Regions from separate parts of the Shewanella sp. KCT genome, predicted to be linked through region 3. Evidence: predicted binding sites of a transcription regulator. Region 3 holds the regulator's gene; each other region holds the start of a gene.
The links. Region 3 encodes LexA, which represses DNA repair genes until DNA is damaged. Its sites were predicted from a motif close to TACTGTATNNNNATACAGTA; they were not measured.
Positions count from the first base shown of each region.

Region 1: the regulator LexA is predicted to act here: its motif matches at 1,846-1,865, upstream of imuA (translesion DNA synthesis-associated protein ImuA).
Region 2: the regulator LexA is predicted to act here: its motif matches at 1,132-1,151, upstream of recG (ATP-dependent DNA helicase RecG).
Region 4: the regulator LexA is predicted to act here: its motif matches at 1,184-1,203, upstream of dinB (DNA polymerase IV).

Region 1 covers NZ_LVDJ01000019.1:25,068-28,193, reverse strand. Annotated here, with positions in the region: gene AYI87_RS19445 (Y-family DNA polymerase) at 1-907, opposite strand, end outside; gene imuA (translesion DNA synthesis-associated protein ImuA) at 908-1,720, opposite strand; gene def (peptide deformylase) at 2,016-2,507, opposite strand; gene AYI87_RS19430 (MFS transporter) at 2,687-3,126, shown strand, end outside.
Region 2 covers NZ_LVDJ01000005.1:275,121-278,246, reverse strand. Annotated here, with positions in the region: gene AYI87_RS09830 (sensor histidine kinase) at 1-441, shown strand, start outside; gene AYI87_RS09825 (response regulator transcription factor) at 449-1,045, shown strand; gene recG (ATP-dependent DNA helicase RecG) at 1,203-3,126, shown strand, end outside.
Region 3 covers NZ_LVDJ01000007.1:220,422-223,547, reverse strand. Annotated here, with positions in the region: gene cysQ (3'(2'),5'-bisphosphate nucleotidase CysQ) at 1-14, opposite strand, end outside; gene nudE (ADP compounds hydrolase NudE) at 68-613, opposite strand; gene yrfG (GMP/IMP nucleotidase) at 711-1,385, shown strand; gene lexA (transcriptional repressor LexA) at 1,504-2,121, shown strand; gene AYI87_RS12325 (cell division inhibitor SulA) at 2,118-2,627, shown strand; gene coxB (cytochrome c oxidase subunit II) at 3,026-3,126, shown strand, end outside.
Region 4 covers NZ_LVDJ01000011.1:119,115-122,240, forward strand. Annotated here, with positions in the region: gene bfr (bacterioferritin) at 65-538, shown strand; gene bfr (bacterioferritin) at 549-1,016, shown strand; gene dinB (DNA polymerase IV) at 1,227-2,306, shown strand; gene AYI87_RS15945 (TonB-dependent receptor) at 3,120-3,126, shown strand, end outside.

The DNA of each region.
Region 1 (3,126 bases), on a different contig from region 3:
GCTCCTTGAGGGGCAAGACGAGCAGCGCCTGCACCTGAGTCAGCCCCATGTTCTCGCAAGACTGCAGCACATGCCCTGGCAGTGGCAAGACAGAGAGCGGCAGAGGCGCGATCTGCTTGAGCGCGATCTGAGGTAAATTCACCGAATACGCCCCCGCTTGATCATCTTTCGATTGGGCTTTGGTTTCTTCTCCTTGGCCTTCTTCTCCTTGTGCCTTATCTTCTTGGACTGCTTCTCTCACTTCTCGTTTGGCAAGATGAGTAGATGCCGTGACACCTCTTTCAGGCTCAGGGCCTGGTTCCGCATTCCTATGTTCCGCATTCCTATGCTCATCACACCCAGCTTCAACAGGCACAGTGAGCGGCAGATACCTGGCTCCCAGCTGAGCCAGCAGTGCATTCTCCCCCAGGGCAAACTGACACTCGAGGCCATAGCCTTGGGCGCTCTTCTGATATTGGCTAATGAGCCTGTCCAGACCGCCGAAGATCTTCGCCATGGAGCCCACCTCCAGCAGCAGGGTGTCTGCCACACTCGGCGCACCAGTGGGTTTACTTGCTTTATGTGGCTTACTCGGCTTATTTAGCCTATGCTGCTGGGCCTGCTCGAACGGGCAGACAGGCGGCACGACCCTGGCACTGTAACCATAACTCCACTGGCACAGCCAATGGCTGGCCTCCTGACTCAAGGAGGGTTCATAGGCCAGCAGTTGCAGCGATGGACAGAGCGCCTGGGCGGTAGCCAGGCTCTGCCCCGACTCCACGCCCTGCTTAGCCGCGGCACTCGATGCGATCAGGATCTGACTCGACTGACGCTCAAAGAGTGCCAGCTCGCCGCCCTGGGGCAAGCCTTGATGATAGCTTTGATACTGGAGTAACCAGTGGGGAAAATAGACCGCCAGCCACAACATCTACGCACTCCAGGGACCTTGTAAGATCTGACCGCTCTGCTGCTTATTAAGTTCGTTTTCCAATCTCTTATCCTGCTCCTGCAGTTTAGTCACATCGAGCATCAGACTCTGGGCCAGTAGCTCGGGTAGCAGGGATAAGGAGAAGCGCGGCGCTGGCCAGCCACCACGGCGCTTTAGAATATCCACCTGGGTCTCGAAAAACCTCGCATTCCCCGTTTCTGTATTGGCTTCGGTGCTGGTTTCTGTGCTGGGTTGCAAGGCGATCCGCAGTGGCACGGGATGAGCCTGCTCCTTGACCTTGCTTGGCAGATAACAGAGACACAGGCTCTCGCCCTTCTCGCAGGCAAGCTGCAAACGCCTGGCCTGACTGACACTGAGATCCTCGAGCCAACATAAGACCAGAGGCGAAGCGCCGCTGGTTAAGATCTGCTCGAGCGCCCAAAGCTGCTCCTTCGGCGTCTGAGTATCGACCCATAAGAGACGGCTGACATCTATCCCCTGCATCGCCAGCGACTGGGGATAAGGTACGTGAGGCGGCGTCACCAGACTCACCAACCCGGCAGAACTTCCCTCTCTCGATTGCCTAGGGATCAGGCGGCGCATCAGAGGCAGCGCCAGGCTCAGCTCGCCGATCCCTTCGCTGGAGCAGAAGATCTCGCACAGCCCCTGACTGGGCCAGCCTCCCTGTCCCAGATGACGATTAAGCTCGGGATAGCCGCTGTCCAGCCCCATTTGCAGGGGATGATAGGCATCGCCGCGCCAGAGATCGCTGCGCTGGAGTAAACGTTCAAGTTGAAGATCTGCCAAGGCCATGATGCACCCGCTCTCATTCGGTTCGGTTAAACGCCCCCTCGGAAATCGAACTATAGGCTTAGAGCTGACTTAAGCTATCGCCATGCCTGACGTCCGAGCAACACTCAAAATAAATATCACACAAATACTGTATATAAATACAGTATATTTATAAATTGGCAGATCGCAAGCAGAGAAAGCTAAGATTTGAGTGGAAGATCACCTCAATGCATCGAGCCAGTAAGCGGCAGACAGGCACAAAAAAACCACCCTAGGGTGGTTTTATCGGTTATGGGTTATCGGCTATCACTATCGATTAGCGGTATTTCTTTACCTTCTTGAGCGCTATCTGCTGCTTGAGTGGGGACAGGTGCTCGATAAAGACCTTGCCATCGAGATGATCCATCTCGTGTTGCAGGACGATTGCCAGGAAGTCATCGCTATCGATCTCAAAGGCCTCACCCTGACGATTAAGCGCCTTGACCTTCACCTTCTCGAAGCGTGTCACCTTGGCGCGGTAACCAGGAATTGAGAGACAACCCTCCTCGCCGACGATCTCACCCGAACGCTCGACGAACTCTGGGTTGATCACCACCAAGGGCTGATCGCGATCCTCAGACAGATCAATCACTAAGATGGCGTGTTCGCTGCCCACCTGGGTAGCGGCGAGCCCTATGCCATCGTCTGTGTGGTACATGGTTTCGATAAGATCATCGATAAAACCTTGCACGGCAGCAATGTCTTCTACGGGCTTGGCCTTACGTTTCAGGCGCTCATCGGGAATGGTCAATATATCGAGTACAGGCATAGTCTCAGGTTCTGGTTAATCAAATTAGGCATATAAAGTGGCGCCATTATGACCGAAATCACATTAAAGGCAACCGCAATCGGGTTTTCCCTTCAGGCCAAGCCTTGCCGCCGACTTGTATTTCATCGCCCAAGTCGATAGCATGACCAGACAAATGTATACAATATACGAGAGTAATAATGACGACCCCTACACGTACCCCATTGCCCAGTACCTTCTATGTGGCCAACACCATGGAGATCTTCGAGCGCCTCGCCTGGTATGGCTTCTTTACCCTCTCCTCCCTCTACATGACCTCTCCCGCCCACCAGGGAGGCTTAGGCTTTAGCGAACAGGAGCGTGGCCTGTTGCAGGGAATGATCCCCTTCTTTCTCTACCTGTTTCCTGTACTTACCGGCGCACTGGCCGATCGCTATGGCTACCGTAAGATGTTCCTGATCGCCTACGCTATCATGTGCCCCAGCTATTTCCTCCTGGGTCAGGTGAGCAGCTTTAGCGGCTTCTTCATCGCCTTCATGGGGGTCGCCATAGGCGCGGCCTGCTTTAAACCTGTGGTGACGGGCACTGTGGCACGCACCACAGATCACACCAACCGCGGCCTGGGTTTTGGCATCTTCTA
Region 2 (3,126 bases), on a different contig from region 3:
GCCGAGCTGGCAGAACTGGAAACCATCGCCCGCGAAAGCCTCAGCCAAATCCGCCAAACGGTCTCAGGCTACAAACACAAAGGGTTAGACGCCGCCCTGACACACCTGTGCCAGATGCTGAGAGACAAGGGCATGGCCGTCATCCTCTCTGGTGAGCTGCCATCACAGCCACAGGAAGTAGAGACCCAGTTGATCCTCAGCCTGACCGAGCTGTGCAACAATGTTGTGCGCCATAGCCAAGGCGATAGCTGTAATATCGACCTGTCGGCAACACCTCAGGGGCTGCGGATCTCGGTCACAGACAATGGTAAGCTGAGGCAGCTCAGCGAAGGCAATGGCCTCACAGGCATACGCGAGCGACTGCGCCCCTTAGGTGGTACACTCAGTATTGAGCTCGAGCCAAACCCGCAATTTATCATCGAGTTACCAAATCAGGGATAGAGACAGGATGAAGATATTACTCGCCGAAGATCAAGCCATGGTCAGGGGTGCACTGGCCGCGCTCCTCACCCTAGAAGGCGACTTTGAGGTGATCCAGGCCTGTGACGGCGACCAGGCCCTGAGTCTGCTCAAGCAACAGGAGTTCGACCTGCTACTGACCGACATAGAGATGCCAGGCCTCAGCGGTCTGGAGTTGGCTCAATGGTGTCAAAACCAAGCGGCGCCCATTAAGGTCATCATCCTGACCACCTTTGGCCGTGCAGGCTATATCAAGCGTGCCATCGAGGCGGGCGTGGGTGGCTTCTTACTTAAGGACGCACCTTCCGAGACACTGATCCAGGCAATTAACGCCGTCAGCCGCGGCAAGCGCATCATAGATCCCGAACTGGCCATCATGGCCGTCGGCGAACAAGACCCGCTGAACGATAAGGAACGTCGGGCGCTCAGGCTCGCCAGCGAGGGACGCTCCAGCGCGGAGATCGCCGCCACCCTGTTCATCGCCGAAGGCACTGTGCGTAACTATCTCTCCGAGGCCATCGCCAAACTCAATGCCAGCAATCGCATCGACGCCGCTCGCATCGCCAAGCAAAAGGGCTGGCTGTAACCTCAGACTATGACCTCAGGCTTTACCCCCAAGCTTTAACCTGTCATAGCTAACGCGAGATTGCGTTCATGCCGAACTCTGATAGTATATGTATATATTTACAGTAATAGACTCAGGTTCTGGTTAAATAGAACGCTAAATCAAATGGGTACAAAGCGTGGATAGACTCGATCTCATGGCTGTGACAGAGTTAAAGGGCGTTGCCGCCAAGATGGCGCAGCGGCTGGAGAAACTCGGCATCAACACAGTCCAGGATCTGCTGTTTCACCTGCCACTACGCTACGAAGACCGCACCCAGATCTATCCCATCGCCGCCCTCTATCCCGGTAGCTACGGCACCATAGAGGGGATCATACAATCGACCCAGATCGTCCAGGGGCGCAAGCGTATGCTCACCTGTACGGTACGCGACGACTCGGGCACCATAACCCTGCGCTTCTTCAACTTCTCCGCCGCCATGCGTAACGGCCTCGAAGAGGGCGAGCGCATTCGAGCCTACGGCGAGGTGCGTCGGGGCAAGCTTCATCGGGAGATCATCCACCCGGAATACAAGATGCTCCACGGCGAGAGCGACTTTAGCCTCAGCGATACCCTGACCCCTATCTACCCAACCACAGAGGGACTCAAGCAGGCCAGCTGGATCCGTTTGACGGATCAGGCCTTGGCCCTGCTGGCCCATGGCGCACTGACCGAACTATTGCCGCCTCAGCTGAGGCCCAATCAGCTCTCATTGGTCGACGCGTTGCAACTGCTGCACAGGCCCCCGAGCGAGGTCAGCCCCTTTGCCCTGGAGCAGGGCACGCATCCGGCGCAGCAGAGGCTGATCCAGGAGGAGCTGCTGGCCCACAACCTGAGCATGTTACAGCTCAGGGCCCGCAGCAATCATGATAAGGCTATCGCGATGCAGCCCACCGGGCAGCTACTCAATCCCTTCCTGGCCTCTTTACCCTTCAAGCCCACTGGCGCCCAGCAGCGAGTGGTAGCCGATATCACCCAAGATCTCGGCAAGGCACATCCCATGATGCGTCTGGTGCAGGGCGATGTGGGCTCGGGCAAGACCCTAGTGGCGGCGCTGGCGGCGCTGCAGGCCATAGAGAGCGGCTATCAGGTCGCCATGATGGCACCGACGGAACTGCTCGCCGAGCAGCACGCCAACAACTTCGCCGCCTGGTTTGAGCCTCTGGGCCTCACCGTTGGCTGGCTGGCGGGTAAGCTCAAGGGCAAGGCGCGGGCACAGTCGCTGCAGCAGATTAAGAGCGGCGAAGCCCATATCGTCATCGGCACCCACGCCATCTTTCAGGAGCAGGTCGAGTTCAACCGTCTGTCGTTGATCATCATAGATGAGCAGCACAGGTTCGGGGTACATCAACGCTTGGGGCTGAGAGAGAAAGGGATCAGCCAGGGCTTCCATCCCCACCAGCTGATCATGACGGCAACGCCTATTCCCCGCACCCTGGCGATGACCGCCTATGCGGATCTCGATACCTCCATCATCGACGAGCTGCCGCCGGGCCGCACGCCGGTGACCACGGTTGCCATCTCAGACAATCGCCGCGGTGAGGTGATCGATCGCGTGCGCCGGGCCGCGCTGCAAGATGGGCGTCAGGCCTACTGGGTCTGTACCCTGATCGAAGAATCTGAGGTGCTGGAATGTCAGGCCGCCGAAGACACAGCCGAGGAGCTTAAACAGCTACTGCCCGAGCTGTCCATCGGCCTGGTACATGGCCGCATGAAACCCACTGAGAAACAGGCGATCATGGACGCCTTCAAGGCCGGCACCATACAGCTACTGGTGGCCACCACAGTGATCGAGGTAGGGGTCGATGTGCCCAACGCCAGCCTGATGATCATCGAAAACCCCGAGCGCCTGGGGCTCGCCCAACTGCATCAGCTGCGGGGGCGTGTCGGCCGTGGTGCCGTGGCCAGCCACTGCGTGCTGCTCTACAAGGCGCCGCTTTCCCATACCGCCACCCAGCGCTTAGGGGTGCTTAGAGACAGCAACGACGGCTTCGTGATCGCCCAGAAAGATCTGGAGATCCGCGGACCTGGCGAGGTCTTAGGCACCAAGCAGACGGGTATCG
Region 3 (3,126 bases):
TCTTCTGGCTTCATCACAACTCCAACAGCCTACATCTGGCAATGCCTAATATGAAAATTTGAATTAACTACTTTAGTTTTAGATGTTTCTGTGCCAAAAACAAGGCGCTAACGCTTCGAGATTCGGAAAAATCATCTTCTAATAACAGCTCAGACCACTGGCTCAATGGCCAGCGTACCACCTCTATGGGTTCAGGCTCGTCACCCTGCAATCGACTCTCATACAGATCTTCGGCGACGAAGATCTGCATCTTGCTGGCAAAGTAGCCAGGCGCCAGGCTCAACTCCATCAGATGGGTCAGCTTACGGGCGCCAAAACCTATCTCTTCCTGCAGTTCACGGTTGGCCGCCTCGGCATGAGTCTCGCCGGGATCCACCAGGCCCTTGGGAAAGCCCAGCTCATAGCTGTGGGTGCCCGCCGCATATTCGCGCCCCAGCAGTAACTCCTCGCCATGCACAGGCACAACCATCACGGCGCCGCGGGCGTTGCCCTTCATGCGCTCATACTGACGCTCAACCTGGTTCGAAAATTTTAAATGCACCTGCTCTATCTGAAACAGACGGCTCTGGGCAACAACTTCGGCATGTAGGATCTGCGGCTTTTTGTCCGGCATGAAACTTCCTGATAAAAATGGCGTTTGCTTAACCACTCAATCTTACTATGATGGGCCTAATCCACAACTCAAACCAAGGAATTTTTTTACTCGATTTATGTTTCCCTGGAATAAGATAGATACCGTGCTGCTGGATATGGACGGCACCCTGTTGGATCTGCATTTCGACAACCATTTCTGGCTCAGTCTGGTGCCTCAGGCCTTGTGTGAACAAAGGCAGATCCCTAAGGCCGACGCCCAACAACTAGTGGAGACAGCCTACGCCAAGGTCTTCGGCACCCTGGAGTGGTATTGCCTGGAATATTGGCAACAGGAGCTGGGTCTGGACATTCTGGCTTTGCACCACACTCTGGTCGACCGGATCCAGCTGCGTCAGGACAGCATGCCCTTTCTCACCGCACTGGCCAGACACAGCAAGCGGCGCATCTTGGTCACCAATGCCCATCCCCACAGCCTGGCGCTGAAACTCGAGCATACAGATCTGGCTAACGGGCTCGATGAGATGCTCTCGAGTCACGCAACCGGCTATCCCAAGGAACACCCACAATTTTGGCGTCACCTGTTTAGTCAGTTTTCCCTGGATCCCAGCCGTTGCCTGTTTATCGACGACAGCGAGCCCATACTGCAGGCGGCCAAGCAGGCCGGCGTTGGCTACCAGCTGGGGATCAAGAATCCCGACAGCCAGAAGCCTCACAAGCAGTTTGCCGACTTCCCGGCCATCGACGATTACCATCATCTACTGCTCTCACTTGAACAGACGCATCTCGGCTAATCAATCACACTTTAGGCGCTAATCGCTTGATGGGATTGGGAGAAAATCTGGTTAATACTTGCACTGTATAAAATACTGTATATACTGACAGGTACTGTATGGAAAGACAGGATTAATCATGAGACCCTTAACCCCAAGACAAGCCGAGATTTTAGATCTGATAAAACGCAATATAGCCGACACGGGCATGCCGCCTACCCGTGCCGAGATTGCGCGTCGATTAGGCTTTAAGAGCGCCAACGCCGCCGAGGAACACCTCAAGGCCCTGGCCAAGAAAGGCTGCATCGAGATCATGCCCGGCACCTCACGTGGCATCAAGCTGACCCAAGAGGAAGAGCCTGAAGATCTCGGCCTGCCCCTCATAGGTCAGGTGGCCGCCGGTGAGCCTATCCTGGCCCAAGAGCATGTGGAACAACACTATCAGGTTGACCCTAGCATGTTCCGCCCCAGCGCCGACTTTCTGCTGCGCGTCAGGGGTGACAGTATGAAAGATATAGGTATTCTCGAGGGCGACCTACTGGCGGTACATAAGGTCGAACAGGCAAGAAACGGCCAGATAGTCGTGGCCCGCGTGGAAGATGATGTAACGGTTAAACGCTTCGAGAAACGTGGCAGTACCGTCTATCTGCATGCCGAAAATGAAGAGTATTCCCCTATCGTGGTGGACCTCACCACCCAGAGCCTGAGCATCGAAGGCCTGGCCGTCGGCGTTATTCGAAATGGAGACTGGCAATGAACAACCTAATGGGTATGGCGCCACGCCATCCAGGACTGTGGGTCGATCTCGACAGCTCACTAAAGCGCGGCGATGGCAACACTATCTCGACTACGGCAAGTTCGACCCAGGGCAAGCAGGAGCTGCAGGCCCTCACCCCGGAACTGGCTCGACTCAGTCAGCAGGGACAATGGGTGGTGTTAATCAGCCCACCTAATATAGGCTACAAGCAGATGCTGGCCGACGGCGGTGTGCGTATGGATCGCATCCTCTTGGTACACACCAAGGATGAGGTCGAAACCCTGTGGGCGATGGAAAAAGCCCTCACAAGTGGTACATCCAGTGCGGTGATCTGCTGGGCACAAACCCTGGATGCCCGTGACAGTCGTCGCCTACAGATAGTTGCCAAGAATACCCGCGCCCTGGGGGTGGTAATCGAAGATGCGAATGGTCACTTACCTGCCAACCCTTTTCCCCAAGAGGATCTCGGCGGCCAGACCTTGAGTCTGTTCAGTTCGCTGCATTGATATTCCGCGCTTTACCTTTCCATACAGACGCCCCGCCAGGGGCGTTTTTGTGTCTGTTTTGTTTAGAAAAATAAAATAAAAGTGATCTTGATCAATATTTAAACAGCCATTAAGTTAGTAAGAGATATCAACGATTATTTGTTATATCGCACAATTTGGTTGTCGGCTTGAGCGGCGAAAATGAACCTGTAATACCTCGCCCACAGAAGCTGAAATTGGTCTGATATATTCAGCCGTAAGTGCAAGCGTGGTCACCACCAGCAGAACAAGAGATTCACCACCGACGCACTTTGAAGTCATCGTTGCTTTTTTGGGAACTGAAGAGTTTGCATAGAGCCGAGACATACTGTGTGGCTCTTCTTTGTAGTTGCCTTCGCAATTGACAGAGGAGAAGTCTAGTGAAGCAAGTGTTGTGTTGTTTGCTGGCGTTGCTATTTACGCCCACCATACTCGCAGCAGATATGCCCCTGAATATGACATCAGGGGTCACAGAGATCAG
Region 4 (3,126 bases), on a different contig from region 3:
AATTGGGAGAAAATTGCTCTAGGCTTAAATATTGATTTAGATCAAATCTTACTAAGGAGATCAAATGAAGGGTCATCCGAACGTCATTCGTCAGTTAAACAAGATACTGACCTTCGAATTGACGGCCATCAACCAGTACTTCTTGCACGCACGCATGTACAAAAATTGGGGTCTGGAAGAGCTCAATGAGAAGTGCTACAAGAAGTCGATCAAAGATATGAAGCATGCCGACAAGCTGATCGAGCGGGTGCTGTTTCTCGAAGGCCTGCCTAATCTGCAACAGCTTGAGAAGCTGCGCATAGGTGAGAACCCGGAAGAGATGTTGCAGTGTGACAAGACCATGCTCGAAGAGCAGCTGGTCGAGCTGCGCAGCGTGATCGCCCTGTGTGAGACGGAGCGAGACTATGTGAGCCGCGAGATCCTCGAGGACCTGCTCGAAGATGAGGAGGAGTATCTGGACTGGATCGAGGCGCAGCAAGATCTGATTAAGATGACGGGCATTCAAAATTACCTGCAGTCGCAGATGAAATCTGAATAGGGAGAGAAGCATGAAAGGCAATCAGGAAGTGATCGACACCCTCAACAAGCTGCTCACCGGTGAGTTGTCGGCGATGGATCAATACTTTGTCCACGGCTTGATGTATGAAGACTGGGGGCTTAACGAACTGCATGAGCGGATCTCCCACGAGTCTGACGATGAGCGCGAACACGCCAAGAAGCTGGTCCAGCGGATTCTGTTCCTCGAGGGCACGCCAGATGTGGCTAGCCGCGAGGCGCTGAACATAGGTAAAGATCCCCAGGAGATGCTGCAGAACGATCTCAACTACGAGTATCAGGTGGCGGCCAACCTGCGTGAAGCCATCGCCCTGTGCGAGGATAAGCAAGATTACGTCTCTCGCGAGCTGTTAGAGGTCTTGCTGGAAGAGACAGAGTCTGATCACATGTACTGGCTAGAGAAGCAGCTGGGCCTCATCGACAAGATTGGCCTGCAGAACTACCTCCAGTCTAAAATGTAAGAGACTGTTATATAAGAAAGAGGTAAGGCCTTGTATGTAAGGTGCCAGGCACAAGGCTCAAGGCATTAGCCATTCGGTGCCATGAGATAGCGATAAAGCCACCCTAGGGTGGCTTTTTGCTGCCTGTCGTCTGACGCATAGCTGTCGTTCATCGCGAAGTGATTGAATACTGTTTAAATGTACAGTATTCTTGGCGGTGGAGGTATTAAGGTGAAAAAGATTATTCATGTAGACATGGACTGCTTCTTTGCGGCGGTCGAGATGCGTGATTTTCCCGAGCTCAGGGGCAAGCCCATTGCCGTGGGTGGACGCAGCGATCGCCGCGGCGTCATCAGCACCTGTAACTACGAGGCGCGCAAGTTTGGCGTGCGCTCGGCCATGGCCTCCGCCTATGCCCTCAAGCTCTGCCCGGATCTCATCTTGGTGCCCGGCCGCATGTCTGTCTACAAGGAGGTGTCGGCGCAGATCCGTGAGGTGTTTGCCCGCTACACAGAATTAATCGAGCCGCTCTCCCTGGATGAAGCCTATCTGGATGTCAGTGACTGCACCCAATACCAGGGCTCGGCCACACTGATCGCCGAGGCGATTCGCCGGGAGATCTTCGAGGTGACAGGGCTCACGGCCTCTGCCGGCATCGCGCCGGTGAAGTTTCTGGCCAAGATAGCCTCGGATCTCAATAAGCCCAACGGCCAGTATGTGATCACTCCGCAGATGATCCCCGAGTTTGTGAAGACACTGGCGCTGATTAAGATCCCCGGCGTCGGTAAGGTGACCGCGGCAAAGCTGGAAACCATGGGATTAATTACCTGCGCCGACGTGCAGGCCTGTAGCCGTCAGAGCCTGATGGAACGCTTCGGTAAGTTTGGCGGCGTGCTCTATGACAGGGCGCTGGGGATAGACCCCCGCGGCATCTCGCCCCACAGGGAACGTAAGTCTGTCGGTGTCGAGACCACGCTCGCCAAAGATATCTACACCTATGAGCAGTGTCAGGCGGTGATGCCTCAGCTGATCCAGGAGCTGTCCGGGCGCATCAGTCGCAGCGCCAAGTCGCGCCGCATTCACAAGCAGGTGGTTAAGCTCAAGTTCGACGACTTCAAACAGACCACCATAGAGCAGCGTAGCGACGAGGTCTCGGTGAAGCTGTTTTACGATCTGCTTAAACAGGCGCTAGAGCGCCGCGCGGGGCGGGGTATTCGCCTGCTGGGGGTGTCGGTCGGACTCGAGAGTGAGGCGGTGGGGGCTGGGCTGGATGAGGAGGAGCATGGGGCGCAGATGGATCTCGGGTTTTAGCGTTAACCCTATTAACCCTATTAACCTTATTTGGCTCGTAGCTTGGACGGTTATTGCGCCAGGTTAGATTTTTGAAGCTTTACGCTTCATGGCAATCTAACGCCTGTCCGGCGGGGGTTGTGCAAGCACAGCTTCGCGCTCGCGAACGAGAGGCATGGATGCCGAACTGGCATTTAAACACGGATGTTATCTGAATATGTCCCTATACGCTCCGCGGCGACGTCCTGTCGCCGAGGGTCAAAAGCCTGCTTACACCTGTATCTTCTATCTCTTCGATTTGACCTTTTTTATTTCCAATGGTTTGGCGCGAATTGGCTTTAACTCTTTGTAACAGCTCCGATGAGCACGGTATTTGGGCCAATCATGGGGCTGTTTTCCTCTCTCTTTCATGAGGTTTGTCCAGGTGTGGCAGAGTCTGGTTTGCTTAAAAAACGAGCCCCTTCAAGGGATAGGGGTTTTTAGGGGAGCTATGGGGGCAGATGAATGATTCATCATCACCATTATGAATGTTACACAATCATTATAATAAATTTAAAAATTGGTAACTCGCTCCATATACTCGATTCTAACAGTCTTTGCTTATGTTTGTGGCCTGATGTACCGCGGGGGGAATAGGTGCTGTGGCAATAAATATTGCAGTTAGTGCAGGACTCGGTAGGGAGGTGCGGCTGATTTCCACATCGCCAACATCCTAATAAATATAAAACGTAATAAAGGAAGGATAGGATGATGGAAAAGTACATTAAAACTAATCACTTATTACGCTCCCGAGCAGCAGTAAGTCGGAGCAACATGAAGCTGAGTTGTTTGGCTATGGCCG